2 linked regions of the Frondihabitans sp. PAMC 28766 genome follow. The protein of the gene in region 1 interacts with the protein of each later gene in a pairwise test. Links are inferred from orthologs where the notes say so. Each region holds a gene or a part of one and is shown on either strand. Other genes may lie near its edges.

Evidence for each region.
Region 2: the proteins of rplA (region 1) and thrS interact in binary tests that used the Escherichia coli proteins (3 or more experiments, as listed by UniProt). The link is inferred for Frondihabitans sp. PAMC 28766 from one-to-one orthologs.

What each region holds. Positions count from the first base shown.
Region 1 is NZ_CP014513.1:3,936,728-3,940,005, reverse strand. What follows is about bases 263-3,225. They hold rplA (50S ribosomal protein L1), read left to right. Parts: upstream 263-1,380; coding sequence 1,381-2,070; downstream 2,071-3,225. Other genes in these bases: AX769_RS18775 (NADP-dependent oxidoreductase), read right to left, coding at 2,238-3,225; rplK (50S ribosomal protein L11), read left to right, coding at 859-1,290; nusG (transcription termination/antitermination protein NusG), read left to right, coding at 263-726. Also shown: more of nusG, read left to right, coding at 1-262; more of AX769_RS18775, read right to left, coding at 3,226-3,227. UniProt on the Escherichia coli protein: One of the primary rRNA binding proteins, it binds very close to the 3'-end of the 23S rRNA. Forms part of the L1 stalk. It is often not seen in high-resolution crystal structures, but can be seen in cryo_EM and 3D reconstruction models.
Region 2 is NZ_CP014513.1:2,739,978-2,743,277, forward strand. Bases 87-3,071 are described here. They hold thrS (threonine--tRNA ligase), read right to left. Parts: upstream 2,604-3,071; coding sequence 570-2,603; downstream 87-569. Other genes in these bases: AX769_RS13195 (HIT domain-containing protein), read right to left, coding at 87-567; AX769_RS13205 (NADP-dependent oxidoreductase), read right to left, coding at 2,661-3,071. In the rest of the region: more of AX769_RS13195, read right to left, coding at 1-86; more of AX769_RS13205, read right to left, coding at 3,072-3,300. UniProt on the Escherichia coli protein: Catalyzes the attachment of threonine to tRNA(Thr) in a two-step reaction: L-threonine is first activated by ATP to form Thr-AMP and then transferred to the acceptor end of tRNA(Thr). The rate-limiting step is amino acid activation in the presence of tRNA.

The sequences.
Region 1 (3,278 bases):
GACAGCGTCGACGAGGCCGAGGCCGCCGTCGAGGCGACCATCGACGAGGCCGACGAGGAGGCTGTCGACGGCGAGGCTGTCGACGGCGAGGCCGAAGAGGCCGAGGTCGACCCCTACGAGGCCTTCCGCTACGAGCTGCGCGGCAAGCCCGGCAAGTGGTACGTCATCCACTCGTACGCGGGCTTCGAGCGCCGCGTGAAGCAGAACATCGAGAACCGCATGGTGTCGCTCACCATGGAGGACTACATCTACCAGGTGGAAGTCCCGATGGAAGACGTCGTCGAGATCAAGAACGGCCAGCGCAAGCTCGTCACCCGCGTCCGCATCCCCGGATACGTGCTCGTCCGCATCGACCTCAACGAAGACTCCTGGTCGGTCGTCCGTCACACTCCCGGTGTCACCGGCTTCGTGGGCAACGCCCACAACCCGACACCGCTGCGCTTCGAAGAGGCCTTCAACATGCTGAAGAGCCTCGTGCAGGTGCAGGAGGCGGCACCCGCCGCCAAGGGCTCGGCGAAGGGCGGCAAGGCGGCCCAGCGAGTCATCCCGGCCGAGGTCGACTTCGAGATCGGCGAGACCATCACCATCAAGGAGGGCTCGTTCGCGGGTCTTCCCGGGACGATCAGCGAGATCAAGCCCGAATCGGGTAAGCTCACGGTGCTCGTTTCGCTGTTCGAACGCGAGACGCCGGTCGAGCTCAGTTTCGACCAGGTCACCAAGCTCTAGCGCCCGTTTGCAGCCGGTGTCCACCCGGTCTGCACCAAAGTTTTTACATACCACCGGTTTTCGGGTCCGCTCGTAACCGGGAGAGCGTGCGGCAACCGCCGTGAGTTCGAACCCCACAAGAAGGAAACAGAAATGGCACCGAAAAAGAAGGTCACAGGTCTGATCAAGCTTCAGATCAACGCCGGCGCCGCGAACCCCGCTCCGCCCATCGGCCCGGCCCTGGGTCAGCACGGCGTGAACATCATGGAGTTCTGCAAGGCGTACAACGCGGCGACCGAGTCGCAGCGCGGCAACGTCGTCCCCGTCGAGATCACCGTCTACGAAGACCGTTCGTTCACGTTCATCCTGAAGACGCCCCCGGCCGCCGAGCTCATCAAGAAGGCCGCCGGCCTCGCCAAGGGGTCCCCGACGCCGCACACCGTCAAGGTGGGCAAGCTGACGCAGGAGCAGGTCCGCGAGATCGCCACGACCAAGCAGGCCGACCTCAACGCCAACGACATCGACGCCGCGGCGAAGATCATCGCCGGCACCGCCCGTTCGATGGGCATCACCGTCGACGCGTAGTCCTTCCCGACTACCGCACGACACTCACAGACATCCAGTGGGAGAGCCGGCCAGGCTCGTAACCACGCTCTCGAAATCAGGAGATTTCACATGGCTCAGAAGTCCAAGGCGTACCGCGCCGCTGCCGAGAAGATCGAGGCAGGCAAGTTCTACACTCCGAGCGAGGCCGTCGCCGTCGCCCGCGAGACCGGCTCCAAGAAGTTCGACTCGACCGTCGAGGTCGCGCTGAAGCTCGGCGTCGACCCCCGCAAGGCCGACCAGATGGTGCGTGGCACGGTCATCCTGCCTCACGGAACCGGCAAGACCGCCCGCGTCATCGTCTTCGCGACGGGTGCTGCGGCCGAGGCCGCCCTCGCCGCCGGTGCCGACGAGGTCGGTGGCGACGAGCTCATCGAGAAGGTCGCGGGCGGCTACACGTCGTTCGACTCCGCCGTCTCGACCCCCGAGCTCATGGGCAAGGTCGGTCGTCTCGGCAAGGTCCTCGGGCCCCGCGGCCTCATGCCGAACCCCAAGACCGGCACCGTCACCCCGAACGTCGCTCAGGCTGTGAACGACATCAAGGGCGGCAAGATCGAGTTCCGCGTCGACAAGCACTCCAACGTGCACTTCGTCGTCGGCAAGGCGGGTTTCTCGTTCGAACAGCTCAACGAGAACATCGACGCCGCTCTCGAAGAGGTCGTGCGTCTCAAGCCGTCCTCGTCGAAGGGCCGCTACATCACCAAGGGCACCGTTTCGACTACGTTCGGCCCGGGCATCCCCCTCGACATCAACGCCCTGTAACAACACCGCTCGGCGCTACACGAAGGCCCGCACCTCCCCGGAGGTGCGGGCCTTCCGCCGTCCCCCCCGCCCCCTCCTCCTCCGTTCTACCTATAGGTAGCGCCCTCGCGACAGGAAGTTTCTGCCCGGGAAAGCCGCACCGATAGGTAGAACGGGGGAGGGAGGGGCTACTCGTCGGTGATCTTGAGCACCAGCTTGCCCCGCGTGTGGCCCTTCGCGAGCAGGCGGTGCGCGTCGGCCACGTCCTCGAGGTCGTAGACGTCGTCCACGTACACGGCAACGTCGCCGGAGTCGAGAAGGCGCGCGATGATCGCCAGGCAAGTGGCGTCGGGGGCCACCTCGTAACCCGTCAGGCGCGCCCCGACCGAGTCGCAGAGATCCTGCAGCCCGGGCACCTCGCAGGTCGGCACGTGCACCAGGAGGCCGCCCAGGCGCAGGACGCGCACGCTGCGAAGCGCGACCTCGTCGTCGTCGACCAGGTCGATGACGACGTCGACACCGACGGTCGCCTCTTCGAAGAGACTCTGCGTGTAGTCGATGACCTCGGAGGCGCCGAGCTCGGTGAGCCAGTCGGCGTTCCGCGACGACCCGGTGGCGATGACGTGGGCGCCGAAGTACGCGGCGAACTGCACCACGAAGTGCCCGACCCCGCCGGCGCCCGCGTGCACCAGGATGCGCTGGCCCTCGTGGGCCTTGGCGACGTCGACGACGAGGCCCCAGGCGGTGAGAGCCGCGAGGGGTACGGCTGCCGCCTCGACGTGCGAGAGCGACTTGGGTTTGCGCGTCACCGACAGCAGGGGCACGCTGACGTACTCGGCGTAGGTGCCGGCCGACCGCGGCACGGACGCTACTCCGTAGACCTCGGTGCCGGGTTTCAGCGGGAACGCCGCGTAGGGGCTCTCGACCACGGTGCCACTGAAGTCGCACCCGAGCACTGCGGGCAGCTCGGGGCTGCCGCACGATCCGACCCGTCCCGCTCGCGCATCGACGTCGAACGGGTTCACGCCGGCGGCGGCCACGCGGATCAGGATCTCCGACCCCCGCCTCCGTGGCGTCGGGATCTTTGCGGGTGTGAGAACGTCCGGTCCACCGTTCTGGGTGATCACCATGGCTCGCATGGTCGGGGTCATGGTCGGCCTCTCGGTCGTGGTCGTCATCGTCGAAGGCCTTCCATCGTTCGGGACTGCGACCGCTGATCCGTGATCGGC
Region 2 (3,300 bases), 1.2 Mb from region 1 along the record:
GCTCGGAGCCGAGTCGTTCGGCCAGGCGTCGGCGACGGCTTGGCGCACGTCGCCGAGTAGCTGCGTGATCGCCTTCGTCTCGGCGATGATCGGGAAGAAGTTCGAGTCGCCGCCATAGCGCGGCACGACGTGCTGGTGCAGGTGGGAGGCGATGCCGGCGCCGCCGACATCGCCCTGGTTGATGCCCATATTGAAGCCCTGCGCGTGCGACACCTCGGTGAGCACCCGCATCGCGGTCTGAGTCAGCGAGCCGATCTCGGCGACCTCCTCGGCGGTGGCCCGGTCGTAGGTCGACACGTGGCGATACGGGCAGACGAGCAGGTGCCCCGGGTTGTACGGGAAGAGGTTGAGGAGCACGTAGGCGTGCTCGCCGCGCGCGACGATCAGAGCCTCGTCGTCGCTCTTGCCGGGCGCCGCGCAGAACGGGCACTTGTCGTCGTGAGCGCCCTGCCCCTTCTGCACGTAGACGGCGCGGTGCGGCGTCCAGAGCCGCTGGAAGGCGTCGGGTGCCGCCGCGAAGGAGGCGGACGACTCGACGACGTCCGCCTCCTCCCGAGGGTCGGTCACTCTCAGACCTGCGCCTTGGTCTCGATCGCCGCGACGATCTTCTCGATGGCCTCGTCGACGGGGATCCCGTTCTCCTGCGACCCGTCGCGGTAGCGGAAGCTGACCGAGCCTGCAGCGCGATCCTCCTCGCCGGCGATGAGCTGGAACGGCACCTTCTGCTTGGTGTGGGTGCGGATCTTCTTCGGCATGCGGTCGTTGCTGTGATCGACCTGCACGCGCACGCCTCGCGCCTTGAGCTGGGCGGAGATCCCGTCGAGGTAGTCGCCGTACTCCTCGGCCACAGGGATGCCGACGACCTGCACGGGCGCGAGCCACACCGGGAAAGCGCCCGCATAGTGCTCGGTCAGCACGCCGAAGAAGCGCTCGATCGATCCGAAGAGCGCACGGTGGATCATCACCGGGCGCTGGTGCGTGCCGTCGGCCGAGGTGTACTCGAGGCCGAAGCGCTCGGGCAGGTTGAAGTCGAGCTGCACGGTCGACATCTGCCAGGTGCGGCCGATGGCGTCGCGCGCCTGCACCGAGATCTTCGGGCCGTAGAAGGCGGCGCCGGCAGGATCCGGGACCAACTCGAGACCGGTCTCGCGAGCGACCTGTGCGAGCGTCTCCGTCGCCTCTTCCCAGGTGGCGTCGTCGCCGACGTACTTCTCGGGATCCTTGGTCGAGAGTTCGAGGTAGAAGTCGTTGAGCCCGTAGTCCTTGAGCAGCGACAGCACGAAGCCCAGCGTCGTCTTGAGCTCGTTCGCCATCTCTTCGCGGGTGGTGAAGATGTGCGCGTCGTCCTGTGTCATGCCGCGGACGCGGGTCAGGCCGTGGATCACGCCCGACTTCTCGTTGCGGTAGACGGTGCCGAACTCGAAGAGGCGCAGCGGCAGGTCGCGGTACGAGCGGCCCTGCGACCGGTACACGAGGATGTGCATCGGGCAGTTCATGGGCTTGAGGTAGTAGTCGGCGCCCTGGCGGACGATCTCGCCCTCCTCGTTGCGCGCCTCGTCGAGGTGCATCGCGGGGAACATGCCGTCCTTGTACCAGCCGAGGTGGCCGCTGGTCTCATACAGGTTGGACTTGGTGATGTGGGGCGTGTAGACGAAGTCGTAGCCCTCGGCCTCGTGGCGCTCGCGCGAGTAGTTCTCCATCTCGCGGCGGATGATGCCCCCCTTGGGGTGGAAGACCGCCAGGCCCGAGCCCAGCTCGTCGGGGAACGAGAAGAGGTCGAGTTCGGCGCCGAGCTTGCGGTGGTCGCGCTTTGCGGCCTCCTCGAGGCGGCCGAGGTGCTCGCGCAGTTCGTCTTTGGTGGCCCAGGCGGTGCCGTAGATGCGCTGCAGCTGCTTGTTCTTCTCGGAGCCGCGCCAGTACGCGCCGGCCGACCGCATGAGCTTCCAGCCGTTCTGGATCAGGCGGGTCGAGGGAAGGTGCGGGCCGCGGCAGAGGTCGCGCCACACGACGTCGCCGGTCTTCGCGTCGACGTTGTCGTAGACGGTGAGCTCGGCGCCGCCGACCTCGACGCTGGATTCATCGACCAGAACAGTGCCGGCATCGCCTGCCGCCTCGTCGAGCCCGGCCGGCCCCTTGAGGCCGATCAACTCGAGCTTGTACGGCTCGTTCGCCATCAGCTCGCGCGCCTCGACTTCGCTGACGACGCGGCGCACGAAGCGCTGGTTCGCCTTGACGATGCGCTCCATGACCTTCTCGATCGCCTTGAGGTCATCGGGGGTGAATGCCTCGGCGACGTCGAAGTCGAAGTAGAAGCCGTCGTCGATGGGCGGGCCGATGCCGAGCTTGGCCTCGGGGTTGATGCTCTGAACGGCCTGCGCCATGACGTGGGCGGTCGAGTGGCGCAGGATCTCGAGACCCTGCGGCGAGTCGATCGGCACGGGCTCGGCCAGGCAGGGCCTCTCATCGGGGCTGGCGGGCTCGAAGGTGGCGGCCATGTCGTAGAGGGCGCCGTCGACGCGGACGGCGACGATGCTGCGGTCGGGGAAGAGGTCGAATCCGGTCGTAGTCTCCGTGACCTCGATCGGCTGGATCGAGGCGGCCACGGGTTCTACTGCGTCAGACAATCGTCTTCCTCACTGTCGAAAAGGGTTCCGTCCAGTTTAGGGGACCAACACGACCTTGCCGTGGGCGTGGTGCTGCTCGAGCAACTCGAACGCCGCCCGCACCTCGGTCAGCGGGAAGGTCTGCGCGATGGGCAGCGTGACCTTGCCCTGGTCGAGCAGCTTCGCCACGTGCGCCAGCACCTCGGGCGTCGACGCGTCGGACGACCCCTTCGACAAGGCGCCGATCTCGGCGGCGGCCCCGAACGCGATGATCGTCTCGATGCGGTCGGGCTGGAGGCCGAGCTCGACCCCGAGGTGCACGTACTCGTCGCCGAAAGTGTCGATCAGCGCGTCGACGCCGTTCGGCGCGAGCTCGCGGATGCGGTCCGCGAGGCCCTCGCCGTAGGCGACGGGGCGCGCGTCGACGCTGCGGAGCCACTCGTGGTTGCCCGCGGAGGCGATGCTGATCACGTCGACGCCGTCGACGACGAGCAGCTGGGTGACGAGCGAGCCCACTCCCCCGGCGGCCGACGAGACGACGACCGTCTGGCCGGGCTTCGGGCCGATGGCCGCAATGGCGGCCGTCGCGGTGGCCGCGACCACGAAGAGGGAGCCGGCGACCTCCCATGACACGCCCCTCGGCTTGGCGACGAGCTGGTGCGCCGGCACGGTGACGAAGTCGGCATGGCTGGAGCGC